Regions from separate parts of the Metabacillus litoralis genome, predicted to be linked through region 2. Evidence: riboswitches for the same ligand, from Rfam matches in the RefSeq annotation. Region 2 holds a riboswitch; the other holds the start of a gene.
The links. A riboswitch is a leader RNA that binds a small molecule or an ion and turns the genes downstream of it on or off. The one in region 2 is predicted to bind thiamine pyrophosphate.
Positions count from the first base shown of each region.

Region 1 (16,035 bases), 670 kb from region 2:
AGATTCTTAAATTCTATTTCAATTTCTTGTGACATTTTAGGATAGACCTCTCTTATCAAATAGTTTAGCGTAAGACAAAAAACGATCTCTTTCTATTATCTCTTGAATTTAAATAGACCGCAATGTTATCAAGTGACTTTTTAATATGGTAAAATAATCTTGGATTGTAATGGAAGGAGATAGTTATGAATACTAGAATCGAATTAAATAAAGCAACATTAGAAAACAACATACTTATATTAGAAGCAACAGAAACTCCAACTTCACTACAGGATGTAGAAGCGAAAGGACAAATGCTTGTTGATTCGGATCATCTAGCGTTTATTTACATATTAGAGTCTGGTGATGAATTTGTCTATGCTAGTTTACCTGACAGTATTTGGCCACACTTAAAGGAAGCATTGGATAAAGAGATAAAGATAGAACTAAAATTAAGCAATGAGCAGATTGAGCTAGTTAACCTTATAGATGAATTAAGTTATTTGTTAGAGAACATCAAAGATAATGCAAACTATGGTGAAGAAATGGAAAACAAAGTTGTTGAGATTTTTGCTTTAGCATAGTCTAGCGTTTACACGTTGGTGAGGCTCTTAGGCTTTATTTCAATAACTTAGTTCTTTAATGGATATGAACATGTCTATTGGAACAGCAACAGGTGGTCGTGTTAGGGGGATGCATATGGAAGGTGAACAATGGAAGTCATTTTTGGCTCCTTATAACCAAGCAGTTGAGGAATTAAAGGTGAAATTACGAGGAATACGCTCGCAATATGAACTTGAACATTCACATTCACCAATTGAATTTGTAACTGGTCGCGTGAAGCCGATTGCCAGTATTTTAGATAAAGCGAAGCGGAAAAACATTAGCCTTGAGAACATAGAGGAAGGTCTACAAGATATCGCGGGAATTCGAATGATGTGTCAATTTGTTGATGATATTCGTTTTGTTGTAAATATGTTAAAAAGCAGAAATGATTTGGAGATCATTGAGGAACGAGATTATATTACCTCACAAAAAGATAGTGGATATCGTTCTTATCACCTTGTTGCAAAATACCCGGTACAAACAATATCTGGGGAAAAGAAATTACTTGTTGAAATCCAAATTAGAACATTATCAATGAATTTTTGGGCGACAATTGAACACTCATTAAATTATAAATATAGCGGAAATATTCCTGATAATATTAAAGTAAGATTAAAAAGGGCAGCAGAAGCAGCATATTCACTTGATGAGGAGATGTCCCAAATTAGAGGGGAAATCCAAGAAGCCCAAGCTATTTTCTCACGAAAGACGGACAAAAAATAAAATCGAACAGAGATTTTAAATTTAAACGATAAAGGGGTAATTTTTATGAAATTTGCCATATCATCCAAGGGAGATCCGGTTTCTAATTCAATCATGCAAAAAATGAAAACCTACTTATTGGATTTTCAACTGGATTACGATGAAGATCAGCCGGATATTGTTATTTCTGTAGGTGGTGATGGTACCCTTTTATACGCCTTTCATCGCTATCGAAGCAGATTAGACAAAACTGCCTTTATTGGGGTGCATACAGGGCATCTTGGGTTTTATGCTGATTGGGTTCCAGAAGAAATTGAAAAGCTTGTGATTGCTATTGCTAAAACGCCGTATCAAATTGTTGAATACCCGATTTTAGAGGTTATTATTCGTCATAATGACGGGGGAAGAGAGGCTAGGTATCTAGCGCTTAATGAATGTACAGTGAAAAGTATTGAAGGAACACTTGTCATGAACGTTGAGATTAAAGGGCAAATGTTTGAAACATTCCGTGGTGATGGCTTATGCATTTCTACACCATCAGGCAGTACAGCCTACAATAAAGCATTAGGTGGGGCAATTTTACATCCTTCTTTACGTGCCATTCAGTTGGCGGAAATGGCTTCTATCAACAATCGTGTTTTCCGTACAATCGGTTCGCCGTTAATTTTGCCTGAACATCATACATGTATGCTGAAACCTGTTAATGATGTTGACTTTCAAATTACAATCGATCATCTTACTCTGTTACATAAAGATGTGAAATCAATTCAATGTCGTGTGGCAAATGAAAACGTACGTTTTGCCCGCTTTAAGCCATTTCCTTTCTGGAAAAGAGTTCGTGATTCTTTTGTTGGAGATACAGATCGTTAATGGAGTCAACATTTCAATTAGAGTGGAAAATAACATCAAAAGATGATGGGAAGCTCGTTTTAGATTTTGTGAAAGAGAAAAAAATATCAAAGCGAGCTTTAACGGATATAAAATTTCATGGCGGAGAGATCCTCGTGAATGATCGTCATGTTACAGTTCGATATCAGTTAAAAAAAGATGATCTTTTAACCGTGATTTTTCCAAAGGAAGAAAAGGGGGCAGGACTTGTGGCAGATCAAGTTCCCTTTAGCATCGTATATGAAGATTCGCATTGTTTGGTTATTAATAAACCTCCTTTTGTACCATCAATTCCATCGAGAGATCATGTAAGGGGAACATTAGCAAATGGATTAATTCATTATTATGAGGAGCATCATATTCCTTCCACCATTCATATCGTAAATCGTTTGGATAAGGATACCTCTGGGTTGATGTTAATTGCGAAGCATCGTTTTGCTCATTCGTTGTTTTCAGATATGCAAAAAAGTAAAAGTATTCATCGTTCGTATGAAGCTTTTGTGCATGGGGTGATGGAGGAGCAAAAAGGAACGATATCAAGTCCTATTGGACGAAAAAAAGACAGTATTATTGAGAGAGAGGTATGTGACGATGGCCAGAGTGCTGTCACACATTTTCAAGTGCTTCGCTCCTACAAAGATAGAACACATGTAAAGTTAGTGTTAGAAACGGGGAGAACTCATCAAATTCGGGTTCACCTTTCATCAATAGGACATCCCTTATGTGGAGACACGTTATACGGTGGAAATCAACTAGATATTAATAGGCAAGCCTTACATAGCTCAGAGCTATCATTTTGGCATCCCTTGTTAGAAAAAGATCTTTGTTTTCAAGCGAAACTTCCGGAAGATATGGAGAAATTAGCGAAAAGGATTCATCTTAAGCGTAAGTAGGTCCGTTTTTCGGTTGAAAGAAGCATAAAATAGTTAACAGACCAAATCGCGTAGATTTGGTCTGTAGTCGTTTTTACCTATATAACAACGATATAAGATATACACACTCGAATTTGCATACACAAAATCACAACCGATATAACGCGACAATAGCTGTTGTCACTTGCTAATAGCTTTGCCATTTGCAACGTTGAATTTTTATTGTATCAGTTTTGTCATTGTGATTTTATGTTAAATTAATTTTAGAGCTTATGAAGGAATGTTCTTGAACTAACGGCAGGTTAGTGAGAGAAGGGGAATAGGTTGTCCTTGTCCATGTTTGAAAAAACAAAGGAGAAAATAAAGTGGTTCTCTATTTATTAAACAGAAATCTTCCCTTTGTTTATTATTCTAATAATTGCAATGATACTTCTGCAGAGTAACAGTTTTAATATCATGCTTAGAAATGAGTGATACCAACTCCACCCTTTTTTCCATCTTATTAATTTTGTTTTTCTTTCGGCTAAAGTTTCTAAGATGATTTGAGGGGTTATTAATATGATTGCTTTTAAAAAAATACCAATTGGTCTGCTGTTAAGTGTCCATTGGTTGTAGTAAAGTAACAACAAGGGATAATGAATATAGTCAAAAGGTAAATGGATTTTAACATTTTTAAAAAGCTTATTTTTGTATTTTATATACCCTTTTGATACCAAATAACTATCAGCAAAGTAATTACCTATAATGCTTACTAGATAAACAATTACCCAATCTTTAAATGAACGTTTTACGATGGCAAAGGGTAATAGAACTAACCCAATTATAGTGCTGTTGTTTAATAGATAGTATGGGATATTCCTTTCTTTACTCAATGTTTACACCTCCATTTATCATCTTTCCCTTTTTCAAATCGTTTATGATATGTTTTAGTTGAACAAGACGATATCAAAAACAGAACGCTTGGGTATTACACCCAAGCGTTTTACATATGTTATTTGTCATGCTATATGATCATTCAACTGATATTTTAGGTTTTATCAACAGTATCGGATTACTTCCCTTAATTGATGAAGCTTTTTTTCTATAAAAAATAGGTATTAAAATTTTGTGCCATTCATCCGTTTTACTTTTCCCGAAACCGTGACTCATCATAAGGAAGGCTTGATTCAACAGAGATCACTTCATCTTCCGGGTAACGATATGCTGTAAGCTTGTTACCAAACACCGCTCCAGTGTCAATATTAATCGTTCGATTGGCTCGTTTAGGCTCTTTAATAGGAGTATGACCATAAACAATCATTGCCTTTCCTTGGTAATGTTGAGCCCAATCACGACGTTCAGGTGTTCCATCAGGGTTCTTTTTACCAGTAATATCTCCATATAAAACAAAGGTTTTAACGGCATTTGAACTTTTTCCGATATAATCTTCCCTAATTCCAGCGTGAGTAACAATTAGCTTTCCGTTATCAAGAATTTGATAAAGAGGTGCTGCTTCATATAGAAACTTAAACTGATTTTTCACTTCAGCTTTCTTTTTAGGTGGTAATTCCTCGTATTCTGCTACTGTTGTTTCAAGACCGTGAGTAATTTGAACTTTGTTTCCAAGAAAGTAGCGGTACAGCTTATTGCAGTGATTGCCAGGAGAATAATGTGCGCCTTCTTTTTGAACAAGCTGGTAGACAATCTCAATTACTTTTATAGATTCAGGCCCGCGATCGGTCAAATCCCCAACAAATGCAAGCTTTCTATCATTAGGATGAATGGGAATTCCAGTTGTCCAGTCATAGCCCATTTTTTTTGTTAGCTCCTCAAATTCACGAAAACATCCATGAATATCGCCAATAACATCAATTTTCATATGTATCGCCTCTTTGTCAAAGTGTAAAAAAAAGTACCCTATTTATAAGGGTACCACTTCGATTAGTCAAACATGTATTTTCTTGTTCGTGAACGGACATTTAGAACAATTCCGATAGCAACCATATAAGTGGCAAGAGAGCTTCCTCCATAGCTAACAAATGGCAATGGCAGACCTGTAATTGGGAGTAGCCCAATCGTCATGCCTACATTTTGGAAAACCTGAAATGTAATCATACCAATGACACCTGTGCATAAGAAGCTGCCAAACGGATCATTGCTTTCTAGAGAGATATGAATCATGCGATAAATAAGTAAGAAAAACAATGAAACAACAATACTACCGCCAATAAATCCAAATTGCTCTGAAATAATCGCAAAGATAAAGTCAGTATGTGCCTCAGGTAAATAAACTTCTAGATTTTGATAGCCTTTTCCACGTAATTCACCCGATCCAATAGCTAACAATGATTTAACAAGCTGAAATCCTTGCTCACCAGAATATTCCCAAGGATTAAGCCAGCCGTAAAATCGATCTAGCTGATATTCTTCTCCGCGTAAAATATACTTTAAGAAAAAATCAGGATATTTAATAAAGATGAAAATAAATGTTCCGGCACCGATTAAAAAAGTAGAAGCTGCTGTAACAATAATTCGCCATTGAATCCCTGAGATCAGAATAAGCGATCCGATAATCGCACAGAACACCATGGTCATCCCCATATCCGGCTGTCTTATTAAAAGAAGGACAGGCGGAGCCGCAGCCGCAGCAATCTTTCCAATTAAGAGAAAATCATCTGCTAGTGTATTTTTAGGGTATTTTTCACGATGATCTGTAATAATCTTACTCAAGACAATGATAATAATAATTTTCATTAATTCCGAAGGCTGAAAATTTCCTAATGGACCAATTCTATACCAGCTTGTTGCTCCTTTAATTGTTTGAACAATACCCTGTGGTAAAACTTCAAGACCTAGTAAAAGGAGTAAACCAAAGCCGTATAAATACCAGGCTAGCTGCTTAAATCGGTCATAATCAATCAGCATCGTAACAACAACAGCGAATGATCCGATAATATACCATTGAATCTGTTTCATTGAAAAGTTTATGCCCTTTAGTGTTTCTGGAAGGGTGGATTCAGCACTGTTTATCGCGAATGTACTCACGATAGCTAATAAAAACATGATAAAAATTAATGTGTAATCTATTTGTTGTTGTGGGGATTTTTCGTTTGTCATAGTCGATCCCTTTCTAAATCTTTAAACTTGAAATTTTCTATATAGTCATTGTATCATTAACCATCTTAATGGATTGTGAACGATTTGCAAAGGATCCATTTTATAATGGTTGTTTTCTTAGGTTTACATTTTAGATGAAAGTTGATTTCCGCTCCAGAATATAACGCGTTTAATGGAAAAAAAGTCTCTAAAAGGAAATGTTTTATTTTTGTAAATAATGTTCATCTTATTGCTTCAATAAATGCATATAGAATATTATAGTTATTATAATGTGAATCGCAATATGTAGAAATACTTAAGTATATGTCGAAATTTTATTTATTTCCTTAATATATATGACAAAGAGAGGAGGAACAGACTTTGTCAGAAGAAAGAGAACAAGTTGAGCTTGAAGAAGGAACGCTGCTTTCAGCACTTACTCAGAAAAATATGGATGATTTTCGTTCCGTGTTTTTAGAGCAGCACCCTTACGACCAGGCCAGCTTTTTTATTAAGCTTGACCCAGAAGATCGCCAGACTGTTTATCATTTTCTTTCTCCGGAAGAAATGGCAGCGGTCTTTGAAAATATTGAAGATGAAGATGGCCTTTATCAAACATACTTATCAGAAATGGATCCTACGTTTGCTGCCCAAATGCTTGCACAGATGTATGCAGATGATGCCGTTGACGTTTTAAATGAGCTTGATAAGGATCAGGTTGCAAGTTATTTAACAATTATGGATGATGAAGCAGCTGAAGAAATACGAGAGTTGCTTCATTACGAAGAATATACAGCCGGAAGTATCATGACAACGGAGTATATCTCCATTCATGCTCATCAAACGGTTCATTCTGCCATGCAAATATTAAAAAAAGAAGCTCCAAACGCTGAAACTATTTATTATGTATTTGTTGTGAATGAAGATGAAAAGCTTGCTGGTGTTATTTCGTTAAGAGATTTAATTATTAGTGAACCTGACACGATGATTTCAGACATTATGAATGAACGTGTTTACTCGGTAAGTGTCGCGGAAGATCAAGAAGAAGTTGCAAGAAAAATGAAAGACTATAACTTCCTTGCGCTCCCAGTCGTTGATTTTCAAGGACATCTGCTAGGAATTATCACTGTTGATGATATCGTCGATGTTATTGAAGAAGAAGCAAGTGATGACTATTCGAAGCTTGCTGCGGTATCTGACGTTGACTCCACTGATAGAGGGCCGTTTTCGGCTGCCAAAAAAAGGTTGCCGTGGTTAATTATATTATTATTTCTTGGAATGTTTACAGCAAGTTTAATTGGTCGATTTGAAGCAACATTAGAGAAGGTTGCCATTTTAGCCGTGTTTATCCCTTTAATTGCCGGTATGGCAGGAAACACAGGAACACAGGCTTTAGCCGTTGCTGTTAGAAGAATTTCACTCGGTGATACTGAAGATCAAAATCTTAGTAAGATGATTGTTCGGGAGGCAGGTACAGGTTTAATAACAGGGGCAATTTGTGGTGTTGTTGTGACTGTTGTTGTTTTTGTATGGCAAGGTGACTTATTTCTAGGTGCACTAGTAGGGATCTCAATATTGGCTACACTAACTGTAGCGACGATTTCTGGTGCCTTTATTCCATTAATTATGCATAAATTGAAGGTGGATCCGGCTGTTGCATCTGGTCCTTTTATTACAACTATAAATGATATTATTAGTATTTTAATTTATTTTGGTATGGCGACTTTGTTTATGCAATATTTAATTTAACTAGATTCCAGCTTAGAGCATATTGTTACAAGTTATGTTCTAGGTTTTATATGATAGAAGATATACATTCTTCACTAGATATTTTACCTTTTAATGTTAATGAATTTAAGATAAAGGAGGGATACGATGCATGGAGCATCTGTAACTTCATTAGTTATTGTTATTCTCGCAGCATTTCTAACCCCTATTTTACTACATCGATTAAAGCTAAACTTTATGCCAGTCGTCGTAGCCGAAATTATCGTTGGGTTAATTATTGGAAAAAGTGGTTTTGATGTTGTCCACCAGGATATGTGGCTTGAGACATTATCAATGCTTGGATTTATTTTCTTAATGTTTCTTAGTGGTCTTGAAATAGACTTTACAGCTTTTGCGGGAGGAAAGAAAAAGGAAAAGCTTCCTTCTGGTAAAGATGCACCTAATGCGTTTTTCGTATCACTCATCATATTTGTTGGGATTTTTGCTCTATCCTTATTATTATCCTACATCTTTGTATGGATCGGGTTAATGGACAACGCGTTTTTAATGACCTTAATTATTTCGACTATTTCTCTAGGAGTAGTAGTGCCTACATTAAAAGATGCAGGAATTATGAAGTCGAATATTGGTCAAATTATTTTACTTGTGGCTGTTATCGCCGACTTAGTCACAATGGTGCTTCTTGCTGTTTTTGCTTCCATTTATGGTGGTGGAGACAACAATACATGGTTGTTATTAGTTCTATTTGGAGCTGGTGTTGGGCTCTATTTCTTAGGAAAAACATTTATGAATCGTTCATTCATCGAAACAATGTCAAAAGGGACGATTCAAATTGGGACACGAGCTGTTTTTACGTTAATTATTTTATTAGTGGCGATTTCCGAAACAATTGGTGCCGAAAATATTTTAGGAGCCTTTTTAGCAGGTGTGCTAGTTTCGCTATTATCTCCTAACAAAGAAATGGTTCAAAAGCTTGATTCTTTCGGATATGGATTTCTTATTCCGATTTTCTTTGTAATGGTTGGAGTTGAATTAGATATTTGGGCTTTGTTTAAAGATCCAAAAATCTTCCTGCTTATTCCATTATTATTTATCGCACTTCTGATTTCTAAGATTTTACCTGTTTATTATTTGAAAAGATGGTACGATGGCAAAACAACACTTGCAGCTGGTTTTCTCTTAACATCTACGCTTTCTCTTGTCATTGCTGCTGCAACGATTGGGGAAAGAATGGAGATTATCACAGCTGAAATGTCAGGTGCGCTTATTTTAGTTGCAGTAATTACGAGTATCGTAACTCCGATTTTCTTTAAAAAGCTTTTTCCAAAAAGCGAAGGAAAATCAACCAAAATCAAGGTTGCCTTTATTGGTGCCAATCAAATGTCACTGCCTGTTACAAGAGAGCTAAACCAAGATCTTTATGAAACAACGGTTTATCATATTCAACAAGATAAAATTGATAAACAAATCTCTGAATCATTGTTTGAGATTAGAGAAATTGATGATTTTCAGGTTGAAACATTAAAAGATCGAAACGCATTTGATGTAGACTTAATCGTTGTAGCTACTGGTGATGAACAACGAAATGCCGATATTGCCTTATTTGCAAAAAAAGAGCAAGTTGATCGAGTGATTGCTAGTGTGGCATCACCTGATTTAGCAAGTCAATTAAAGGATGAGGGTATTGATATTTTCTCTACACTTCTTTCAACAAAAACGATGCTTCGTGCTTTAATTGAAGCACCAAGTGTTATGAGAATCTTAACAAATCAGGAAACAACTCTATATCAAATTAACTTAAATAATGCAAAATACGATAACATCCTGCTACGAAACTTTCCGTTTACAGGAGACATTATTTTTGTCCGTATTTTCAGAGGCAAAGATTCGATTGTCCCACATGGAGATACAGACCTGAAATTAGGAGATCGTCTAATTGTGACGGGTTCTAGAGAATATGTAAATGAACTTAAACATGAGTTGGAATTAATATAATTTTATCAATTAAAAAACATCAGGGTATCTTACTCTTGAAAGTTTCCAAACATTTGGTATGATAGAAATAAGTAAATACGAGAGAAACAACCGCTAGGGGAGCCTTAAATAGAGGCTGAGATTAAAGTGTGACTTTAAGACCCTTATAACCTGATCTGGATGATACCAGCGTAGGGAAGTGGATACATCATGGTTTTTTGTGTATGTAAACCACTTTCCTATAGGAAAGTGGTTTTTTGCGTCCTATAAAACTTTACTATTTAAGAATCAAGGTGAAAAAAGTGGAATTTCATGTCATTACAGATGGCAAGCAAACGGTAAATGAATTAACAGTGAAACTTACGATGCTCCATCAAGATGTGGATTATATTCATATCCGGGAAAAACAGAAAACGGCTTCAGACATCATGTTACTTGTGTCAAATTTGCTTCAGCGGGGTGTACCGAAGGAAAAACTTGTGATCAATGATCGACTTGATGTTGCTTTATTACATAATATTCCTAATGTTCATTTACCAGGTCACGGCCTTCCTGTTGAGGTAGTAAGAGCTTTTGATTCGCACGTAAGAATTGGACGGTCTGTCCATTCGCTAGAAGAAGCTTTACGATGTGAAGAAGCGGGGGCTGATTACTTGTTATTTGGTCACATCTTTGAAACAAATTCAAAAGCAGCATTACCTCCAAGAGGTGTAGAACAATTAGCTGAAATTTGTGAGCACATGACAATTCCAGTTATTGCGATAGGAGGCATTACTCCTAGCACAATTAAGTTGCTTAAAAACGTAAGTGTTCATGGTGTTGCTGTTATGTCCTATGTTATAGCGAGCAGTGATCCAATTGCAGCTTTAACCAATTTAAAAGAGGGGGGTTACCATGCAAAAACAATATGATGTTGGAATTGTTGGCGGCGGTATAATTGGGCAGTCAATTGCCTATCAGCTTGCAAAAGAGGGAATCTCCGTTCTTGTATTAGATAGCCATAAAGGTGGTACAGGTGCAACATGTGCAGCTGCTGGAATGCTTGGGGCAAATTCCGAATTGGAAAATAATGATGCTTTTTTTCAGTTTGCGAAGGAAAGTCAAAGACACTATCACATCTTACGTGATGAGCTGTCAGAATTATCACAGATTAATATTCAACTAGTTGATAAAGGCATGTATAAGCTAGCAATGACAGAAAATGAAGCGAGAGTTTTGAAGAAAGCTGTAGAAGACTATCAAACTTTAGAATGGCACACGAAAGAAACAGTTTTACAAGGTGAACCACATGTGTCTGATTCGATCGTAGGAGCGCTTTATATTCCTGAAGATGGCCACGTTTCTCCTACACATGTATGTGCGGCTTTCACGAAATCTGCTAGCTTACTAGGAGCTACATTTAAAGAAAATACACCCGTTCATTCTATTAAGAAAACAGCTACAAATCAGTATACGTTATCAACACCACAAGGGGATTATCTTTGTAGCAAAGTAGTTATCGCAAATGGAGTATGGAGTGGACACTTTTTTAAACAATTAGGACTTGAGGTCAATATGAGGCCGGTTAAGGGTGAATGTCTTTCCGTTCAAGGGGATCATTTAGATCTCGAAAAGACTCTTTTCTATGACCATTGTTATATCGTTCCAAAGGGTGATGGAAGGTTTGTTGTAGGAGCCACAATGATTGAGGATGATTGGAGTACAACACCATCACTTGGAGGAATTCAGTCACTGATTGAAAAAGTGACGCCGATGATGCCAAGTATTACATCCGCTAAGCTGCTCGATACTTGGGCTGGGTTAAGGCCACAATCTGATGATGGAAAGCCATATATTGGACAGCATCCTGAGGATGAGAACATCTACTTTGCAACAGGACATTACCGAAATGGAATTCTGCTTGCTCCTAAAACAGGAACAATGGTCAGAGATCTTATTTTAAAAAGAAAACAAAACGAAGAGTATATTCATGCTTTTTCTTTAACGAGAAAGCTTACTCAAACAACGAGGTGATTTCATGAGCATTAAATTAAATGGTGAACAGGTTGAATTAAATCAAGAAGTTAAAACAATTCAGCATCTACTGGCGTTTTACAAGCTGGAAGATCGTCTTGTTATTGTTGAGCATAACCGCGAGATTGTTTTAAAAGATCAATATGAAAACACAATCATTTCAAATGGTGATGAAATTGAGTTAGTTCATTTTGTAGGAGGAGGATGATTTTATGTTAAAAATTGCAGATAAAACATTTCAATCAAGATTATTATTAGGTACAGGAAAATACCCTTCATTTGACATTCAAAAGGAAGCAGTTGCCCAATCAGAAGCGGAGATCTTAACGTTTGCGGTGCGCCGAATGAATATTTTCGAAGAATCACAACCTAATTTTTTAGAGCAATTAGATGTTTCAAAATATACACTGCTACCAAATACAGCAGGAGCTAAAACAGCTGAAGAAGCAGTAAGAATTGCGAAACTAGCAAAAGCATCAGGCTTATGTGACATGATTAAGGTTGAGGTTATTGGCTGTGATCGTTCATTATTACCAGACCCAGTTGAAACGTTAAAAGCAAGTGAAATGCTTTTAGAAGAGGGCTTTATCGTTTTACCATACACATCAGATGATGTTGTGCTTGCTAGAAGATTAGAAGAGTTAGGTGTTCATGCTATTATGCCGGGAGCATCTCCAATTGGCTCTGGTCAGGGACTTCTAAATCCTCTTAATCTATCATTTATTATTGAGCAATCTAAAGTGCCCGTCATTATTGACGCGGGAATTGGTTCACCAGCGGATGCGGCATTAGCAATGGAGCTTGGTGCAGATGGTGTTCTATTAAATACAGCTGTGTCGGCTGCTAAAGATCCTGTGAAAATGGCTGTTGCGATGAAGTTAGCGATTGAAGCTGGAAGACTAGGGTATGAAGCTGGTAGAATAGCTAAAAAAGACTATGCTATTGCAAGTAGTCCAACAGAAGGAATGATTACGACTTAATGGAACGCTATTCTAGACAAATGCTATTTACTCCAATTGGAGAAAAGGGTCAAGATAACATACGAAAAAAACATGTATTGATTGTTGGAGCAGGTGCTTTAGGTACGGCTAGCGCTGAAATGATTGCACGTGCGGGCATTGGAACATTAACAATTGTTGACCGGGATTATGTTGAATGGAGCAATTTGCAAAGACAGCAGCTTTATATAGAAGATGATGCGATCAATCGCATTCCTAAAGCTGTTGCAGCAAAGCAGCATCTTGAAAAGATAAATTCAGAAGTAGAAGTTTTATCGTATGTAGAAGATGTTACCTCTGCAAATATTGAGGAATTTGCTGAAGGTGTAGATGTGATCATAGATGCGACGGATAATTTTGAAACAAGATTATTGATTAATGATCTTTCAATAAAAAATAATATTCCATGGATTTACGGTGGCTGCGTGGGAAGCTATGGTTTATCGTTCACCATTATTCCTAGTGAAACACCGTGTTTACATTGCTTATTAAAGCATATCCCGTTTGATGGAATGACATGTGACACAGTCGGGGTGATCTCACCAATTGTAAGTATGGTTGCTTCACATCAAACAGCAGAAGCACTTAAAATTCTCGTAGGAGATATGGAAAACATGCGAGGTAAGCTTGTATCATTTGATTTATGGAAAAACCAATATTCTTCAATTAATATGGATCGACTGAAAAATGATGCATGCCCAACTTGTGGTACTGATCCAGTTTTTCCTTACTTAACGGCTGAAATGGAAACAAAGGCTGCTGTTCTATGCGGTAGAGATACTGTGCAAATTAGACCAAGTTCAGGTAAGCAATTTTCTTTTGAACAAATTGCGGAGCGAATAAAGCCGATTGCAGATGCTTTTTTAGAAAATCCATTTCTTATGTCATTTACGTTTGGTGAACACAGAATCGTCCTATTTAAGGATGGTCGTGCCCTTATCCACGGAACGAAGGATATTTCTGAAGCGAAGAAGATTTATCACCGCTACATCGGGTAGCAAGGAGGATATAAAATGACAGTATCTCGTGCTTTAACAATTGCGGGATCGGACTCTGGAGGAGGAGCAGGCATCCAAGCAGATTTAAAAACATTTCAAGAGCTTGGAGTGTTTGGCATGACAGCAATCACTGCTGTTACAGCTCAAAATACAATTGGTGTCCAAGGAGTTTATCCTTTATCAATAGAAGCATTAAAAACTCAAATTGATTCTGTTGCAGAAGATTTAGCACCAAATGCGATTAAAACAGGCATGCTTTTTAATGCTGAAATGATTCAGCTTGTTGCGGAGAGAATTCGGCATTATAACTGGGAAAATATCATTGTTGATCCTGTTATGGTCGCAAAAGGCGGGCAATCATTATTACAAGAAGAAGCTGTAGAGGCTTTAATTACCGCTTTATTGCCGTTAGCTAAAGTGATTACCCCAAATATACCTGAAGCAGAAGTGTTAACAGGTATGAAAATTGAAACGTTTGAGCAAAAAAAAGATGCTGCTAAAAAGCTTTATGATCTTGGTGCAACGTTTGTCACGATTAAAGGTGGTCACGACCCTAACGGTGAAGTGGTTATAGACCTGTTATATGATGGTCAGGGTTTTGATACGTTCGAAGGTATACGAAAAGAAACAAAGCATACACATGGTACCGGCTGTACATTCGCTGCTGCGATCACGGCTGAAATTAGTAAAGGTAAAAGTGTACGTGAAGCTGTTTCAACGGCAAAAGCCTTTATTCAAGCTGCAATTGAAGATCAATTAGGGATTGGTGGAGGACACGGCCCAACCAATCATTGGGCTTTTAAGAAAAACAACATAACAACCGTATAAATGAAGACTATGGACTGACTCACAGATGAGCCATGACAGGTAGCAACTGTTATGGCTCGAGTCAGTCCTTTTGGGTTTATTCGACAAAATTCGGGTGGTGCCAGGCACCATCAAAAAGGGGCATACAATATGAACGTATCTCAAGCACTAAAAATATATTTTGTAATGGGATCTGTGAATTGCTTTACCTTTGATCCAGAAAAAACATTGTCTGAGGCCATAAAGGGTGGCATTACGATGTTTCAATATAGAGAGAAGGGCAAAGGAGCTTTAGCAGGTGAAGAACAAGTTTATTTAGGAAAAAAATTAAAAATGCTATGTGAAAGGAATAGAATTCCATTTATTGTGAATGATGATATTGACTTAGCATTAGAGCTTAACGCAGATGGAATTCATATTGGACAAGATGATAGTGATCCTTTTTATACAAGAAAAAGAGTAGGAGCTACCAAATGGATTGGAATTTCAACGCATTCCATTCAGGAGGCAAAAAAGGCAGTAGCTGATGGAGCCGATTATATCGGAGTTGGCCCAATGTTCTCAACGAAAACAAAGCAAGATGCACATGATGTAGTAGGGCCATCCCTTATTACGCAAATAAGAGAAGCAGGCTTTATTCATTTGCCGATTGTAGGAATCGGTGGGATAACATTAGAGAATGCCAGTGAGGTCTACCATTCAGGTGCAAATGGAGTGGCTATCATCAGTGCGATCAGCCAGGCGAAGTCACCAAAAGATGCCACACAAGCATTTTGTTCGATACAATAGAAAAAGTCTTAACAATGGAAATTATGAAATAGCACTTATTTAATATCAATGCTATAATTATAACCAGGTACTAATAACTTGTATTAATTTAAGGAGGATGTACATGGATTTATCACTTAAAGGCCGTAATATCGTCGTAATGGGAGTAGCAAATAAACGTAGTATTGCATGGGGAATTGCCCGTTCTTTACATAATGCTGGAGCAAGATTAATTTTTACATATGCAGGTGAACGTCTAGAGAAGTCCGTTCGTGACCTTGCTGACTCATTAGAAGGCGAATCCCTTGTAATACCTTGTGATATTACAAACGATGAAGAAATCAAAACTTGTTTTGCAACAATTAAAGAGCAAGTTGGTGTGATTCACGGTATTGCTCATTGTATCGCATTTGCAAACAAAGAAGAGCTTCAAGGTGAGTATTTAAACACTACTCGCGAAGGATTCTTACTATCGCAAAACATCAGCTCTTATTCATTAACAGCTGTGGCTAAAGAGGCAAGAGGTCTTTTAACAGAAGGCGGAAGCATTGTAACATTAACATACCTAGGTGGAGAAAGAGTACTACCAAACTATAACGTTATGGGTGTAGCAAAAGCTTCACTTGA
Region 1 covers NZ_CP033043.1:5,042,230-5,058,264, forward strand. Annotated here, with positions in the region: gene D9842_RS24665 (CYTH domain-containing protein) at 1-35, opposite strand, end outside; gene D9842_RS24670 (UPF0738 family protein) at 186-563, shown strand; gene D9842_RS24675 (GTP diphosphokinase) at 679-1,308, shown strand; gene D9842_RS24680 (NAD kinase) at 1,354-2,157, shown strand; gene D9842_RS24685 (RluA family pseudouridine synthase) at 2,157-3,068, shown strand; gene D9842_RS24690 (CBO0543 family protein) at 3,428-3,919, opposite strand; gene prpE (bis(5'-nucleosyl)-tetraphosphatase PrpE) at 4,171-4,905, opposite strand; gene D9842_RS24700 (FtsW/RodA/SpoVE family cell cycle protein) at 4,968-6,143, opposite strand; gene mgtE (magnesium transporter) at 6,504-7,871, shown strand; gene D9842_RS24710 (monovalent cation:proton antiporter family protein) at 7,998-9,845, shown strand; TPP riboswitch at 9,931-10,039, shown strand; gene D9842_RS24715 (thiamine phosphate synthase) at 10,127-10,735, shown strand; gene thiO (glycine oxidase ThiO) at 10,719-11,837, shown strand; gene thiS (sulfur carrier protein ThiS) at 11,842-12,045, shown strand; gene D9842_RS24730 (thiazole synthase) at 12,050-12,817, shown strand; gene D9842_RS24735 (thiazole biosynthesis adenylyltransferase ThiF) at 12,817-13,833, shown strand; gene thiD (bifunctional hydroxymethylpyrimidine kinase/phosphomethylpyrimidine kinase) at 13,849-14,661, shown strand; gene thiE (thiamine phosphate synthase) at 14,791-15,429, shown strand; gene fabI (enoyl-ACP reductase FabI) at 15,533-16,035, shown strand, end outside.
Region 1: it holds a riboswitch for thiamine pyrophosphate, as region 2 does, so the genes downstream of both, D9842_RS24715 (thiamine phosphate synthase) here and thiC (phosphomethylpyrimidine synthase ThiC) in region 2, are expected to answer to the same signal.

Region 2 (16,035 bases):
TTTCCTGATGATTTTACGATTGAACGAATGAAGAAAAATCGTGGGAACCGGTTGTATGTGGATTACATTCAACACGCCGAAGGTAAAACAATTATTGCTCCATATTCTCTTCGCGGTAAAAAAGAAGGTGCCTATATCGCTGCACCTCTATATTGGGAGGAAATTACTCCACAACTTTCTGTTGAGCAATTTACAATAGAACATGTATTAAACAGAGTAAAGAAATCAGGTTGTCCGTTTAAAAAATATGGAGAATCTCCACAAGACGATATGCTACGTTCATTAATCGATCAAATAGGTTGAGCTAAGCGCTTCTGATCTTATAAAAAAGGACGAATGGGATTTTCACCCCATTTGTCCTCTATTTTTTATCTTTCACAATATCAATGATTTGTTCGAGCATATTCACCATATCCTCTTTTTCAAATTTAGAAGGGTTTGGTGGCGCCGGAAGTTGCTCTTTATTATCTTGTGAGCTTTCGATTTCTTCCTGTCTTTCTTCCTGAATGAGTTTATCTTCAAGTAAATAAGCTGGAATTAACTGACCGTCTGGAGTTACATATTTTTTATTCATTCTTCTAGTTTCCCTATCAAATAAACTATACACAATAGGAATAATAAACAATGTTAGGAAAGTACTTGAGATAAGCCCACCTATTACCGTTATTCCCATTGGCCTATTAATTTCAGTTCCTTCACCTAAGCCAAGAGCTAGTGGAATAAGTCCGAGAATAGTTGTAAGAGCAGTCATTAAAATAGGACGTATTCTTACTTTTACAGATTCCACAAGTGCATCATATGTTTTAAATCCTTCCGCTTTTTTCTGATTAATGTAATCAACAATAACAATTGCATTGTTAACAACAATACCAGCTAAAACGATAAGACCAATAACAACTGTTAAACTAATTGGAGAGTTTGAAGCTACTAACGAAACAGCAACTCCAATCAACATTAATGGAACGGTAAACATGATAACAAACGGATATTTAAAAGATTCAAATTGTGCAGCCATGACAATGTAGATAAAGACGATCGCAAGAACAAACGCTAATATCATGTCATCCATTGAAGATTCTAAGAGTTCTCGATCACCACCAAATTCAATTTCCGTTTCTTCCGGCAAATCAAGCTTCTCTATTTCTTCATCAACTACAGCAGAAATATCACCTAAATTTGTTGTATTTTCGTACCGTAACGTATATTGTACTGCTAGTTGCTTATCGATTCTCTGAATAGAAACTGGGCCTTCTCCCACTTCAATTGTTGTCACATCACCTAGATTAACAAAACTATTATTCGGTTTTTTAATAAGCAATTGTTTTAATGCATCAATATTCTCACGAACAGAATCTTCATAACGCACATTTACAGTATAAATCTCATTGTTTTCTTGATTCGTCATTTGAATTGCATCTGTTCCTCTTGTTACATCATTAACAACCATACCTATCTGAGCAGGCGTTAATCCATTTTCAAGTGCCTTTTCACGATTTACCTTAATCTGAATTTCTTCTACAGTTTCAGTCAAATCATTACTTAATTCAGCTACTTCTTCAATATCAAGTAACGCCTCATCTATCTTGGCAATTGATTCTTTTAAGCGAGCTTCATTTGTATCTTTAACATGAAAGCTTAGCGTATTAGGTGTTGAACCTGTTGAAGATTGAGTGTTAAAAGAAAGCTCAGCTGTGTTATTTACCTGACTAGCAGCTTGCTCTAAGGACTTCTTTACATCATCAATAAAATCAAATGTAGAAATTTCCCTATTCTGTAGTTCTTTTAATTTTACATAGATTTCAGCTATATTGGTACTACCAGATCCTCTAAAAGATTCTTCCTGTGTTGAGCCAACTAAGCTTACATATAAATCAACAGCTTCCTCTTCCTCTAGTTCTTTTTCTATTGAATTAACTACTTCGCTTGTTGCCGACAAAGCAGTTCCGTTTTCAAGCTCAACATCAATGGTGAAAAAACTCTCATCAGTATTTGGCAGAAAAACAGCTCCTACCCTTGTGAATCCATATAAACTTCCAGCAAAGACCATTAACGTTAAAACCAAAACTAGGGCACGATTTCGGAGTGCCCACCTAATAGCTCCGTCTAAAGAATGCATAAATGAAGACTCTCTTCGAACCTTTTCCATATTTTCGCGAGGCTTTTTTAATAATTGACTGGCGAGCATTGGAACAATTGTTAATGCAACAAATAATGATGCAAATAAGCTAAATGCAATGGTTAACGCAAATTCTGTAAAAAGATCCCCAATGATTCCTGTAATAAAGACTACGGGTAAAAACACAGCAACCGTTGTTAGCGTTGATGCAATAATGGCAGGTCCCATCTCTTTTGCCCCTTGATAAGCCGCTTCTTTTGGATTCTTTCCCATTGATAGGTGTCGATAGATATTTTCTATTACAACAATTGCATTATCAACAAGCATACCAATACCTAATGCTAGACCACCTAAGGTCATGATATTTAGGGTAAAATTTGAAAAATACATTAACACAAACGTTACGATAACGGAATATGGAATGGCTACCCCTATAATTAAGGGACTTTTTACGCTTTTAAGGAAAATAAATAAAATCAGCATGGCAAGAAGTCCACCAATTAGTAGAGTATTCACCATGTTTCCGATAGCCTGATCAACATAATCTCCTTGGTCAAAAATGATATTTGCCTCAATAGATTCATACTCTTCCTCTGATAGCATTTCATCTAATTTTTCTTGAAACGCATCTGAAACAGCAGCCGTGTTAGCATCTGATTGTTGCAGGACACTTACTAATAAAGACGGTTCTTGATTTGCACGGGTAATTGTGTTTGATTTTTGTGGTGTAATAGCAACAGCTGCCACATCATTTATCGTAATATTATCTCCATTTGCTTGGTCCTTTTTTACAACTAGACCTTTTAATACATCAACAGAATCAATACTACTAATAACCCTAGTTGTTAGCTGTTTGCCTTCTGTGACAACAGGATCTCCAGGTGTTGTTACTGAGTTTGCTCTAATCACATCCACAATTTCAGATTGACTAAGTGCATATTTTTCTAACTTTTCTTGATTAATTACAACACTAACCTCATCTGTCGTTATACCTGAGAGGTTTACACTTGCTACACCTTCTGTTTTGGTTAATTCCTGCTCTAATTGTTGTGCAAGCTCTTGTAGCTGATCAGCATTTTCACTTGATGTTAACGAAAGTTGAATAATTGGAAACTGCGATGGATCGAACTTTAAGAAGCGTGGATCACCAGCATCATCAGGAAGTGGTGCATCCTCCATTTTCGTCCTAATTTCATCCTGAACATCATCAATATGAGTTGTCCAAGAAAATTGCATAATGACTAAACTTGCATTCTCCTGTGAGGTGGAGGTGATTGTGTCCACTCCTTGTACTGTTGAAAGTGCTTCTTCTAATGGCTTTGATACCTTTTCAACCACCTCATTTGGACCAGCCCCTTGATAATTGGTCACGACTACTCCAATGGGAGGATTGATTTCAGGTATCAACTTCAATGGAATATTTATAACAGAAACAGCACCAAGTATTAAAACAAGAATCATTGTCACAATAGTGAACACAGGTCTTCTTATTGAAAAAGAACTTATTTTCATTCTTTACCCCTCTCTATAAAAGTCAGTATTATGTAATATCTAACTCAATATAAATTCTTACATTTGCTATTTCAAGTTTTAACATGTTTTGAGACAAGCATTCTTATCGTAACATTTAATTATTAGGATACGTGACTACTTTTACCAGAGCAAATATGCAGCTTAGTCAATTATAATTAAGCAATAAAAAGGAGTGACCTGTATAAGTCACCCCTCAGAAAACGTTTACAAAACTGATTAACATTTTGTCTATCTAAAAAGCAAGTGTTGGCTATGAACTCCAGCCTTTTTTAATAACGCTTTCAATTGTTCCTGTTCTTCATCCGTAAGACCTGAAAATGCACGCGCAATCCGTATAGCATGTATAGGATAGATTTCTTCTAAATAGTTTTGCCCTTTGTCAGTTAGTTTCGCGTAAATAGAACGTTTATCCTTAGGATCCTGTTCTCGATAAATAAACTCGTTTTTTTCAAGCTTATCTATAACATACGTAACATTTCCACTAACAAGTAACAATCTTGAACCAATTTGCTGTAATTTTTGCGGCCCCTTTGTAAACAATAATTCCAAAACAGCAAATTCTGTTGGATTAAACCCGTGCTCTTTACTATCTCGGATAGAATGCTCGGAAATACTTTTAAAAGCTCTTGCAAATACACGAAATAAATCTAATGCATTCTGTAATTCTTCTTCAGTAAATGATCTCATTCCATCGCCCTCTTGTTCAAAATTAACCATAGATAAACTATTCAATTTTAAATACTTTTTTATTTTACTATTAATCATTGAATATTTGAAGGTATTAAAGGAGAAAAAGAAGAAAAGATGTATCTTGAGGTGACTTATGAATAAAAAAATACTAGAAACATTAAAGAAAATAGAAAAAGAGCAAAATATTACAATTTTATATGCCTGCGAATCTGGAAGCAGAGCATGGAATATGAATACATCTTTTAGTGATTTTGATGTTCGATTTATTTATAAACGAGAAATGAACTGGTACTTACAGCTGATAGAAGGAAAGAATACCTTTGAGTATTCTACAAAAGATAACGAGGAATATGTTGGGTGGGATATAAAAAAAGCTCTGCAACTACTTTTGAAATCTAATCCAACATTGCTAGAGTGGATTTATTCTCCAGTCATCTATCATAATCACCCTTCTTTTAGAAAAGAAATAAGAAAACTATCCAAACTTTCTTTTTCCCCAGTTTCCGTTCTACATCACTATTTAAGCATGGCTAAAAGAAATCATCATTCTTTATTTGAAACGAATAAATCAAAAACAAAACTATATTTAAATGTAATAAAACCGATTGCATGCTGTATGTGGATTGTTAATCATAATGAGTTTCCGGAAATAGGGAAGGAATGGATCTTCGAGGAATGTTCAAAGGATCGTAGTGTACGGACTGAAATCAACAGATTAATCGATTGTAAAAAAAATGATCAACATGATTTTCATTCGGAAATTCTTGATGACTATATTCATTCCTCCCTAGAGAGTCTTGATCAAGTAAAAAAAGAATTCCAAACACTTAAGACCATATTACACGACCCATTTAATGAATTTTTTGTAACGCTCATACAAGAAAAATAAGCATTTATATGTATAGAGAGCTCTTGATCTATTAAGTGGAGCTCTCATCCCCTATCATCCCGCAGAATTCCCTTTTTTCTTTACATTCGGAACATTATGATAGAAATAATTATATTCATTTTTAAGTTCGGTTAGCGTCATCTTATTCATAACCTGACCATTATAAACACCAATTGCAAGTAGTTTTTGAGAGTAATAATTTCTTTGTTCCTCAAGTGCAGTTTGTAACATTTTGCTCATAGCACTCATCTCCATATTTAATAATTTTACATTTCTTACTTTACCTCAAAAATATTATGTGACGATTAATATAATGTTAAGATTTTCTTTCGAGTTATTAAGATTGTATTAATTTGATTAAATTCTTAAAAATTTGTCGAGAATAGTTTCAACACTTTAAGGAGTTGAAACTTGTGAAAATAAAGGTTATAGCAAAAAAGGCAGATCATTTGAGAACAACAGTTTTCTACCTTAACCAAGATGAACCGAAGGCTCAGCAATTATACATGGCAATCTTAAAAAACGAGAAAATTGATATTCTAACAATTTACAATTCTGAAACAAATCAGTATGAAGAGGTAACTTCAATATTTCCACTCACCTTTTTAAGCCTTCTTTCCCAACAAATCCTTATGCAGCTCAATAATGTGTTTCCTCACGGTTCCTATAAAGAATTCATAGGTTGAATATTTAATTTCTAATGAAACAGACAATACTCAGTATATTCTAACGATTTATAAATCCCTTGCGTTTATCCTATTTTATCCTCATCTAAAAGAAGATTCAGTTTCACTGTAAGTATTCCTAACACCTTTTTTATAACTCTATATTTTTATGTCAGATTTTCTAACAAAACAAAAGCCATTCCTTACATAACAGGATATACTTGTAAAAAGAATGTTTTAAGGGGTGGAGCAATGAATCACCAAGACCGCTCATACAAGGATAAAAAGGTAATCTCAATTGGGACTGTCAGTGAGTTGACTGGATTAACGTTGAGACAAATTAGATATTATGAAGAAAGAAAACTAATTGCTCCATATCGGAATGAACGAGGAACTAGAAAATATTCATTCTCTGATATTGAGACACTAATGGACATTGCAGATAAACGAGAGGACGGTGTACAAACAACTGAAATTTTAAAAGAAATGAGATTAAAAGAAAGACAACGTGAAAGTGAAGCTGATGTTAGAAAAAAAATGCTACAAGGTCAGTTGAATGCACAATTTAGGTTTGGGCGTGGCAGGAATTAATCATTATCGCTGCAGTGAGCACATCATCTATTGCTGCAGCGATAAATTTTAGCGCCCCTGAATAAACAAGCCAGCTGATATTTCCCCTATTCTCATATTCCACTTTGGTTAACCCCACTTTTTCCGTTCTTTTCAAAAAATTATACATAAAATAGCGTATTTCCCTATTTACAATTGGAAGAAATAACCGATAATAGATTTAATAGGACTTTTCACCACCTATATATGTAAATTGCGAGGTGTTCAGTGTGAAATCACTAGATGCAGTAATAGAAGAATACCGAAAAAGAATGTTTTCAATCGCCAAAGAAGATGGAATTAGTGCACAACGAACATTGGTTGCCAGTCAAAACTTAGATGAAATATTAAATATTGAAATGAATAAAAATAATCCTTTACCTGTTAATAAGAAAAAATAAATTTAGCTTTCTGTAAAATACACCATTTCATAAGGTTTTGGTGTATTTTTTTCTATTATTGACACAATGATAAATACATGAGGAAGTGATACTATGGATCAAAAAATTATTTGGCTTAGTAAAGGTAAACCATCTACACTTGAACATAAAGGAAAAGAATTTCGTTCAGGGATATGTAAAAGTCAAGTTGAAACACTAGAGGTTAAATCAAGCCATATTGTAGACGATGATGTAGCTAATCACGAGTACCACGGAGGGGCTGAACGTGTCATTTGTGTTTATCCCTACGAACATTATGAAATTTGGGAGAACCTTTACAAACAACCATTACCAAAGGCCGCTTTTGGAGAAAACCTAACCGTTTCAGGTATGAAAGAAACAGATGTATGTATAGGTGATATTTATCAAATTGGTGAAGCTGTAGTTCAAGTTTCACAAGGACGATTTCCTTGTTCAACGATTAACAAGTATACAAATATCAACACATTATTAAATAAGATCGTTGAACATGGTTACACGGGCTATTTCCTTCGTGTTTTAGAGGAAGGACAAATCTCGTCAAATTCAAGCATTAAACGGTTAAAAAAACATCCTAAAGAGATTTCAGTTGCAGCCATTCATAATACTTTTTTCCATCATAAAGATGATTTACCTCAAGTTGAAAAGATCTTATCTCTTAGTGAACTGTCTGAAGAATGGCATGTCCGTATGAAGAAGCTCCGTCGACAATTGATGAAAAAATAAGGGTACTTCAACTCCTCTTATTATTCAAAGAATTCTGTTGACTACATGGATAATTATGTTATGATTATAACTGATTTTAATTAAATTACCAATTTCTACTAGGGGAGTCCATTAGCTTGGACTGAGAGAGGAACGCGTTTGAAGTTCTTTGACCCTTCGAACCTGATCTGGATGATACCAGCGTAGGGAAGTAGCGACATTTGTAAAGGGATAAGCGCGCATCTTTTTACATTTTACCTACACCTATTGAACGGGTTCTGAATTTCAGAACCCGTTTTTATTTTTGCCTTCCGCTGATGTTTCAATCGATCACTTTCATTTTCAAGGAGGAGAAAGTATGAAGATTACAATTAAACAGCCATTTCCCGGAAGTAAAAAAGTTTATGTACAAGGCAGTAATTCTGACATTCAAGTTCCTGTAAGAGAAATTACTCAGAGTGTAACGAAGAATACATATGGCGAAGAAGTGAATCCACCTGTTCGAGTTTATGATACGAGTGGACCATACACTGATATAAGTGCTGAAATTGATATTCGAAAGGGATTACCAAGAGCGAGAGAAAAATGGATCCTTGATCGTAATGATGTTAAGCGATACGAAGGACGAGAAATTAAGCCCGAAGATAATGGATATAAAGCTTCTAGTAAACATTCAAACTTAGAGGTTTTTCCCTCTAATCAAATTCATCCATTGGTGGCAAAAGACGGTAAACGCGTAACACAGCTTTATTATGCTAGAAATGGGATTATAACACCCGAAATGGAGTATATTGCTATTCGAGAGCAGATGGACCCCGAATATGTACGTGAAGAAGTTGCATCAGGCCGGGCTATTATTCCAGCTAATATTAATCATCCCGAAACAGAACCAATGATTATAGGGAAAAACTTTCACGTTAAGATTAATGCTAATATCGGAAATTCTGCTGTTTCCTCTTCTATCGAAGAAGAAGTTGAAAAAATGACATGGGCAACTAGATGGGGAGCAGACACGATCATGGACCTTTCAACAGGGAAAAATATTCATACAACCCGTGAATGGATTATCCGAAATTCTCCTGTTCCTGTTGGTACTGTCCCTATTTATCAAGCACTGGAAAAAGTGAATGGAATTGCTGAAGATTTAACATGGGAAGTTTATCGTGACACGCTTATTGAACAGGCAGAACAGGGGGTAGACTATTTTACTATACATGCTGGAGTTCTTCTTAGATATATCCCGTTAACAGCTAAGCGGACCACTGGAATTGTATCTAGAGGTGGCTCCATTTTAGCGCAATGGTGTTTAGCTCATCACAAAGAAAATTTCTTATATACTCACTTCCATGATATCTGTGAAATTCTATCAAAATATGATATTTCCATTTCTTTAGGTGATGGATTAAGACCAGGCTCTATCGCCGATGCAAATGATGAAGCTCAATTTGCTGAGCTGGAGACTCTTGGTGAATTAACAGAGATCGCATGGAATTACGATGTTCAAGTGATGATTGAAGGCCCTGGTCATGTTCCAATGCATCTTATAAAAGAGAATGTTGAAAAGCAGCAGGAGATTTGTAAAGAAGCTCCATTTTACACGTTAGGTCCTTTAACTACTGATATTGCTCCAGGCTATGATCACATAACTTCTGCTATAGGTGCTGCGATGATTGGTTGGTTCGGAACAGCCATGCTTTGCTATGTAACACCAAAGGAGCATTTAGGTTTACCAAATAAAGAAGATGTTCGAGAAGGTGTAATTGCCTACAAAATTGCAGCACATGCTGCAGATTTAGCAAAAGGTCATCCTGGTGCTCAAAACAGAGATGATGCTCTTTCAAAGGCACGCTTCGAATTTAGGTGGCATGATCAGTTTAATCTTTCCTTAGATCCGGAAAGAGCAAGAGAATACCATGATGAGACATTACCTGCTGAAGGGGCAAAAACAGCTCACTTTTGTTCAATGTGCGGACCAAAATTTTGCTCTATGAGAATATCACATGACATTAGAGAATTGGGTAATGACTCAAGTAAACCTATGCATGAGTTGTTAACTGAAGGAATGAAAGAAAAGTCAAAAGAATTTATTGACGGTGGTTCAAAGATTTATAGATAAGCAAATAAAGAGGTGGGCTATCCCGCCTCTTTATTCTCTTATGCCATTATAGTCAATTAATTTAGTTGCCATGTCCGTATATGACATTCTCGCTAGCGGATCTTCTCCTACAATCCCATATGTTCTTCCTTTAAATCGGTGATCGTGTTTTGGACGTTCTCCCTCTCCATACAGCACACCACCATATTCTATATCGATCGGCTCGTCATAATTATAATAAGTTCGATCTTCAAATAAGTGATAATGACCTCCACCCGGCAATGGTATAGCAGGGCCTGTTTCACCATAAAATCGATGATAATGTTTATTGTTTAAAGACGTAATTCCTCTATATAAATGGCGGTGGCGATCAAAACTATTGCCATTTACTCCTCTTGTAAATCCGTCTATTATGTGAAAATGTTCCCGATATATTGTTGTGAAAGCTGAAAATCGATGAGCATGGTGTGGCTTATCCGCTCCAATTAATATCATAAAATCCCTCCGTCAAGCTACTTACTTTTTCATATGAAAGTTAACAGCTGATGGAAAGTTGTCTTTATCTTTATTCAGGATGACCCTCCTGATCATGTATAATGCCTACATTCTTCATATCCACTGATACCTTTACTTTAAATTGTGCATTAGGATATATTTCATCCCATTTCTCTACTTTATTAGATTCCTTTCCTGTTTTGGTTGCACGGTACCTTAGTCCAAAACCAAGTGGATCCACTTCTTCCTTTTGAAGCTTTTTTAGCAGGCTGTTAATTTGTTCTTCAACCTCAATTTTAACTGCTTTTTCATACTCATTAGCCTTAGCTTCATCTAAGGTTTCAAAAGCTTCTTCAACAATACCACTTAGTTGTACGTCATAAGAAATAACCGGTCGATTACTTTTTTCACTTTTTAGATCAAAGCTGGCCTTAATTTTATCTGTTGAAAAAAGAAAATAGGGTTTCTCCTCTTTTTCTACTTTAATATCGAACTTCGAAGCCCTATTTCTTAACATGTTAAAATATTTTGTTTCTTCTGCAGACAAAATTAAGACCTGTTTCATATCTGAAATAAGGCTTGTATTGTTAATTGAGAATGCTTCTTCTTCCGTTTTGATAATTGGTAAAAAAGGATCAATCCCTCTTTCTGTTTGTCTTCTCCTAAAATCAAATATATAGACAGACGTAACATATGGTGTTTCTGTTCCAACATTTCCAAAACTTAAAAATAATGCATTCGATGGAACTCGCTCACCAGAAGGTTTTGCTTCAAGAACTGATAGAGCAGTTGGACTTCCAACTGCTGTCCAGGCAATTGCTTGGATATCACGTCTACGATAAAACCAATCTAATATATTAGTTAAGTCATCTTCAACAACCTTTTCACCCAATACAATCATTTTTGTATGACTAAAATCTAACTCTTTTTCTACTTTTGACTTAATAATTCTTACCGCCTCTGAAATCGTTTCAGCAGACTCGGTCATCATTCGTGATTCATTACTTCCTGTTTTTGTTTCACTAGTTGGAACCGCTACCTTTAATGTAATATCATACATATTCTCTTTATCATCAGATTTGTCCACTCCTATTGAAACAACAAAAAAGCGACGGTCAATATCTTTATATCCACATCCTCCTAAGAATAGGAACGCAGCAGCAACTATTAAGATTTTGGTTTTCATTTTGAGAGCTTTTCCTTTCTTTTGGATAAAAGTTTCAAAAGGACCAAGCCCGCAATCTGAGCAGGCAACAAGAGCATCATCCATACTTTTGCAATTTCTCCAACTGTTTTTTCCTCAAAAAAAAGCTGAACAACCAAAGCTAACACAGTAAAAACTCCAATAAGCACCAAAGGCTTCATATCAATTTTTTTAAACTTAAAAGATGGAAAAGCAGCCTTTAACAGCTCTAATCCTACATGCCAATGGAGTATTACACTAGCTAATGAAACATTGATATATAAACCAAGGAAAAGAAAACTAATTCGTTCAATAAAGCCTAATTCTATTCTTATCGCTTCAGTGGTTGCAATCCAAGGAAAAGTAAAGGATTCTGCTCCATCAAATCCATTCAGACCAATAGGAATAATAAAAGTGGTAATTAAAGTAAAAAAACCTAATATCGCAATAGCCCATAAATATTTCACTCTAACATCTTTATATAATCGATTAAAGATAACTAGATTTGTATAACCTGTGTAAACAAATGTAGCGGTTGAAATGGATTCAAAACTCGGGATTTTTTGGAAGTGCGTTACAGCAATTCGTACTGAATCCCACATTAAATCATGATTGAAATATGACTTGAATATGATAAAAGCAATAAATGGCAGATTAAGTAATAAAATAATTTCAGTTGCATATAAAACTTTTTTTGATGGTAATGTTGCTCCAAATACAATGACGATTAAAAAAGCAAGCATAATCAGGAGCTCATCCATGTCGGGATTAATATATTGCTTTGAAATATTTGTAAAAGCAACTAACGTAACTAATCCTGCTACGTACCATAATACACCTTGTATAACCAGAAAAAATAAGCGAAACCATTTAGGTGCAAATTTATCAAGTATTTCTGGTAATCCCATATATGGAAATTTGCTCATATATTTTGTGAAAAGAAAGATGATAAAAATCCCAATTGGTAAAGATAGAACCATTGCTAATACTGAACCATTACTTCGATTTTCAATTAATACCATTGGAACATAGGCTACAATATTTGTTAACATGTTAAGAATTAACATGACATAGATAAACCGCTTTGACATAATCATCTTCCTAGCTTTGTAGTGGAATTTGCATAAAAAATATTCTGTTTTTTATTTTTTCATGTTTTCTTTGAAAAAAACTCCTAAGTAAGGCTGACCAAAACTATTCAAACTAACTAAATAATAAATTAGTCCTATTAAAGCCACGATCATCCCAATTAGTCCAGTAAATGTTGCCATCGCCAAGAAAAAATATTTGGCCACCCTCATCGCAAAACCCATTTCATTTATAGGGATCACGAAATTAGAAATAGCAACTGCTGACACAATAATAATCATTATATTGCTTACAAGCCCCGCCTCTGTAGCTGCTTGTCCCAGAATAAGCCCCCCTACTGTTGTGGCTGTTGGTCCAATCGCTTTAGGCAACCTGATACTTGCTTCAGTCAATAACTCCATCATTATTAACATAAATAACACTTCAATATAAGCAGGATATGGAACAGCCGCTCTACTGCCTGCAATTGATAAAGCGAGCTGAACCCTAAACAACTCTGGATTAAATGCTGTAATTCCCACATATATTGCAGGAAGTAAAAGAGCAACTGCAAGTCCAAAATATCTTAAAAAAAGGAGAAATCTTGAAATCCCCTTTGCTTGATACAAATCATCCATTGAACTCATAAAATCATAAAAAACTGATGGCAAAATGAGTGCAAATCTAGTTCCTTCCATTAAAACGATTACCTTACCTTTTGATAAATTATATGCGATTCGATCGGGTCGTTCAGATATAACAACGGTCGGGAATAATATTGATTTCTTCCCGCTTATTAATCTGGAAAGTTGACCAGCTGACTGGACAACATCCTTATCGATGTTTTTCAGTTTTTCTTTAAACTCCTTTAATACATCCCAATTAACCTCTTTATTATCGTAGATAATATTTATAATTAGTTGTGTTTTTTTACCAACCTTATCATCTTCTATTACTAATGTTGGTTGATGGTAGCGATGACGAAGGATATTTAAATTTGTTTCCAAATCTTCACTAAACCCTGTTTGAGGCCCTTGAATAGTTGTTTCAATCGTTGTTTCAGGAATGTTTTTGTTTACAAACTCTTGTATTTCCATCGTTAACAACATCTCTTCAATCGAGATAATCATCGAACCACGTATTAATAAATCAACAGGATTATCATCTTGTTTGAACTCTCTCATCCCTGATAATGATAATAAGTAATCTTTGTAACTTCTCATATCTTCTACTTCAAAAAAAGGCGTTAAAATATCATCATGGATCTTTTTTTTATTACAAATGCTGCTAATATAATAAAATTCGCATTTTTTCTCTTTTGCATCCAATTGCTGAACCACCAAGTCTGAAGAGCCATTAAGCTCGTTCTTGATAGTAGATACTACCTGATCCTTTTGACTATTCATAACAAAGTTCCCCTCATTGATGCTTCGTGTTTTCTATAGCTTTTGCCCTTAGATGGAAAATCATACATATAGAGTGAATACCTGTAGTTTTTTTCTCTTTTATGTATAGTTATGGAAATTGTTCTAATACTACCATCATCTACTATTTTTGGAGGGAATTTTCATGAAAAAGGTAATGGTTTTATTTATTGCATGGTTTTGTTTAACACAGCAAACCGCACTTGCTGCACCACCTCAGGAAGATATTGATCAGATATTAACTGAATTAGGCTGGACGCAACAGGATTTAGTAGATTATCTTGACTATTATGAATTAAGTTTAGATGACTTTGAAACAGCAGAAGATCTTCGCTCTATGTTAGGTACTCCGATTACGGATGAAAATCTGGCTGAATTATTAGCTTCTTATGAAATAACCAGACAAGAAATGGATGTTGTTTTAGCAGAGTTTGGTGAAACTCTTGATGATTATTATTTCATTGAAGATCTGGATGTTGCCTTAAGTTTTTATTTAGATCATGATGGAGAAATGGCAGAAATTGAAGAATTTTTGGCTTTAATCGGTTTGACTGATGAAGAGGTAGATTCGTTATTTAATCATTTCATGGGGCTTGATGAAGAACAGTTAGAGCAAGAAATGGAAGGCATAATAACAAGGCTTGATCCGTATTTAATGATGGATGATATGACAGTTTTAACTGATGCACAACAGAATGAATTAGTTTCAATTCTTCAAGATATGATGAATGTTTTACAATTAGATGCACGTTTTTATTTAGATGATAACAATGGAGTTCGAACAGAGGTTACATTTAAAGAACTAATGAATATGGAAGAGCTATATGGAAATACATTAGCAATAGAGTTATATAACACAAATGGAGACATGCTTTTAGATATGAGTTTATCTGAAGATATGTTAAGCTCTGAATTCTTTATTGAATCTGGAATTGAACTTGCTGAAGTGGGAGATATGGCCGGAGAGCTAACTAACCTTCTACACAATCGATTACCGGATACAGCTTCTTCATTATGGATGAATATGCTTCTAGGATTATTAGCTATTGGTGTAGGAATAACAGGATTTTTCTTAACAAAAAGATTTCAACAGGTTAAGTAATGGTTACTAGGATTGTCTCTTATCTTTCTATCGGGCTCATCTTAGTTGGAATCACCGTTTTTATCTATCAAACCTATTGGATTACAATTGGATTTCAATCGATAAACGAACAAGAGGTAGAAGCATCCTATTCTCCACCTCAACAAGGTAAAACAATAAAAACTGTAAATCCTGCCCCTCCTGAAGAAGGTACAAAAATAGGACTATTAACTATTCCTAAGCTCGATAGAACACTGCCTATTTTTCAGGGAACAAGTGAAGAAATTCTAAAAAAGGGTGTTGGTCATATCTCATCAACACCCTTACCTGGCGAGGATAGTAACTCAGTCTTATCAGCACATCGCGATACCTTTTTTCGTCAACTTGATTCTTTAGTCGTTGGAGATAAACTAATCGTGAATCGTTCAGATTTGTCTTTTATGTACAAAATTAAAAAGATTAGAATTGTCAATAAAAACGATAAAACGGTCATTGTTCCGAAACCAAAAAGTACGTTAACACTTACAACCTGCTATCCTTTCACCTATATCGGACCAGCACCACAACGATACATTATTGAAGCCGAATTAATTACCAAGCCAAAAATCGAACAATAAAATAGTAAAAAAGCTGACGGAAGAAATACTAACGGGTTCTGTTTTGAAGTACAAAATACGCATTAGATTGCTTTTCGTATAGTTATTCGCACTAGGATTTTAAAGCAATCTGGCAAGTAAATCAGCAAAGAAAAATGCTTGGAGATGCTCCAAGCATTTTTTATACAAGATTAGTACCCGATTAAGCAATTTATAAAACTTCAAGAATCGCCAGGAAATAAGCTACTAAAATAAGCGGAGAAATTCCTCTTAATGAGGAAATAGCAACAAAAATATGTTAAATAGACGGAAAGATTCCGCCTATTTAATCGAAAAAGATGAAAATAGAACATTTTACTTTGCTTAACCGGAAAAATTCCTGTTATATCCCCTAAACGGAGTTCCATTCTACAGTCTAACCGGAAAAACTCCGCTTATTTCAACTATCTGCTACTCAATTCAAGAAG
Region 2 covers NZ_CP033043.1:481,918-497,952, reverse strand. Annotated here, with positions in the region: gene D9842_RS02285 (DNA ligase D) at 1-303, shown strand, start outside; gene D9842_RS02280 (efflux RND transporter permease subunit) at 362-3,628, opposite strand; gene D9842_RS02275 (MarR family winged helix-turn-helix transcriptional regulator) at 3,878-4,336, opposite strand; gene D9842_RS02270 (nucleotidyltransferase domain-containing protein) at 4,473-5,228, shown strand; gene D9842_RS02265 (Fur-regulated basic protein FbpA) at 5,283-5,468, opposite strand; gene D9842_RS02260 (hypothetical protein) at 5,642-5,914, shown strand; gene D9842_RS02255 (MerR family transcriptional regulator) at 6,146-6,484, shown strand; gene D9842_RS02250 (aspartyl-phosphate phosphatase Spo0E family protein) at 6,733-6,903, shown strand; gene D9842_RS02245 (MOSC domain-containing protein) at 6,997-7,647, shown strand; TPP riboswitch at 7,738-7,853, shown strand; gene thiC (phosphomethylpyrimidine synthase ThiC) at 7,985-9,742, shown strand; gene D9842_RS02235 (YmaF family protein) at 9,773-10,216, opposite strand; gene D9842_RS02230 (Ger(x)C family spore germination protein) at 10,287-11,402, opposite strand; gene D9842_RS02225 (GerAB/ArcD/ProY family transporter) at 11,399-12,490, opposite strand; gene D9842_RS02220 (spore germination protein) at 12,542-13,873, opposite strand; gene D9842_RS02215 (processed acidic surface protein) at 14,037-14,993, shown strand; gene D9842_RS02210 (class D sortase) at 14,993-15,589, shown strand.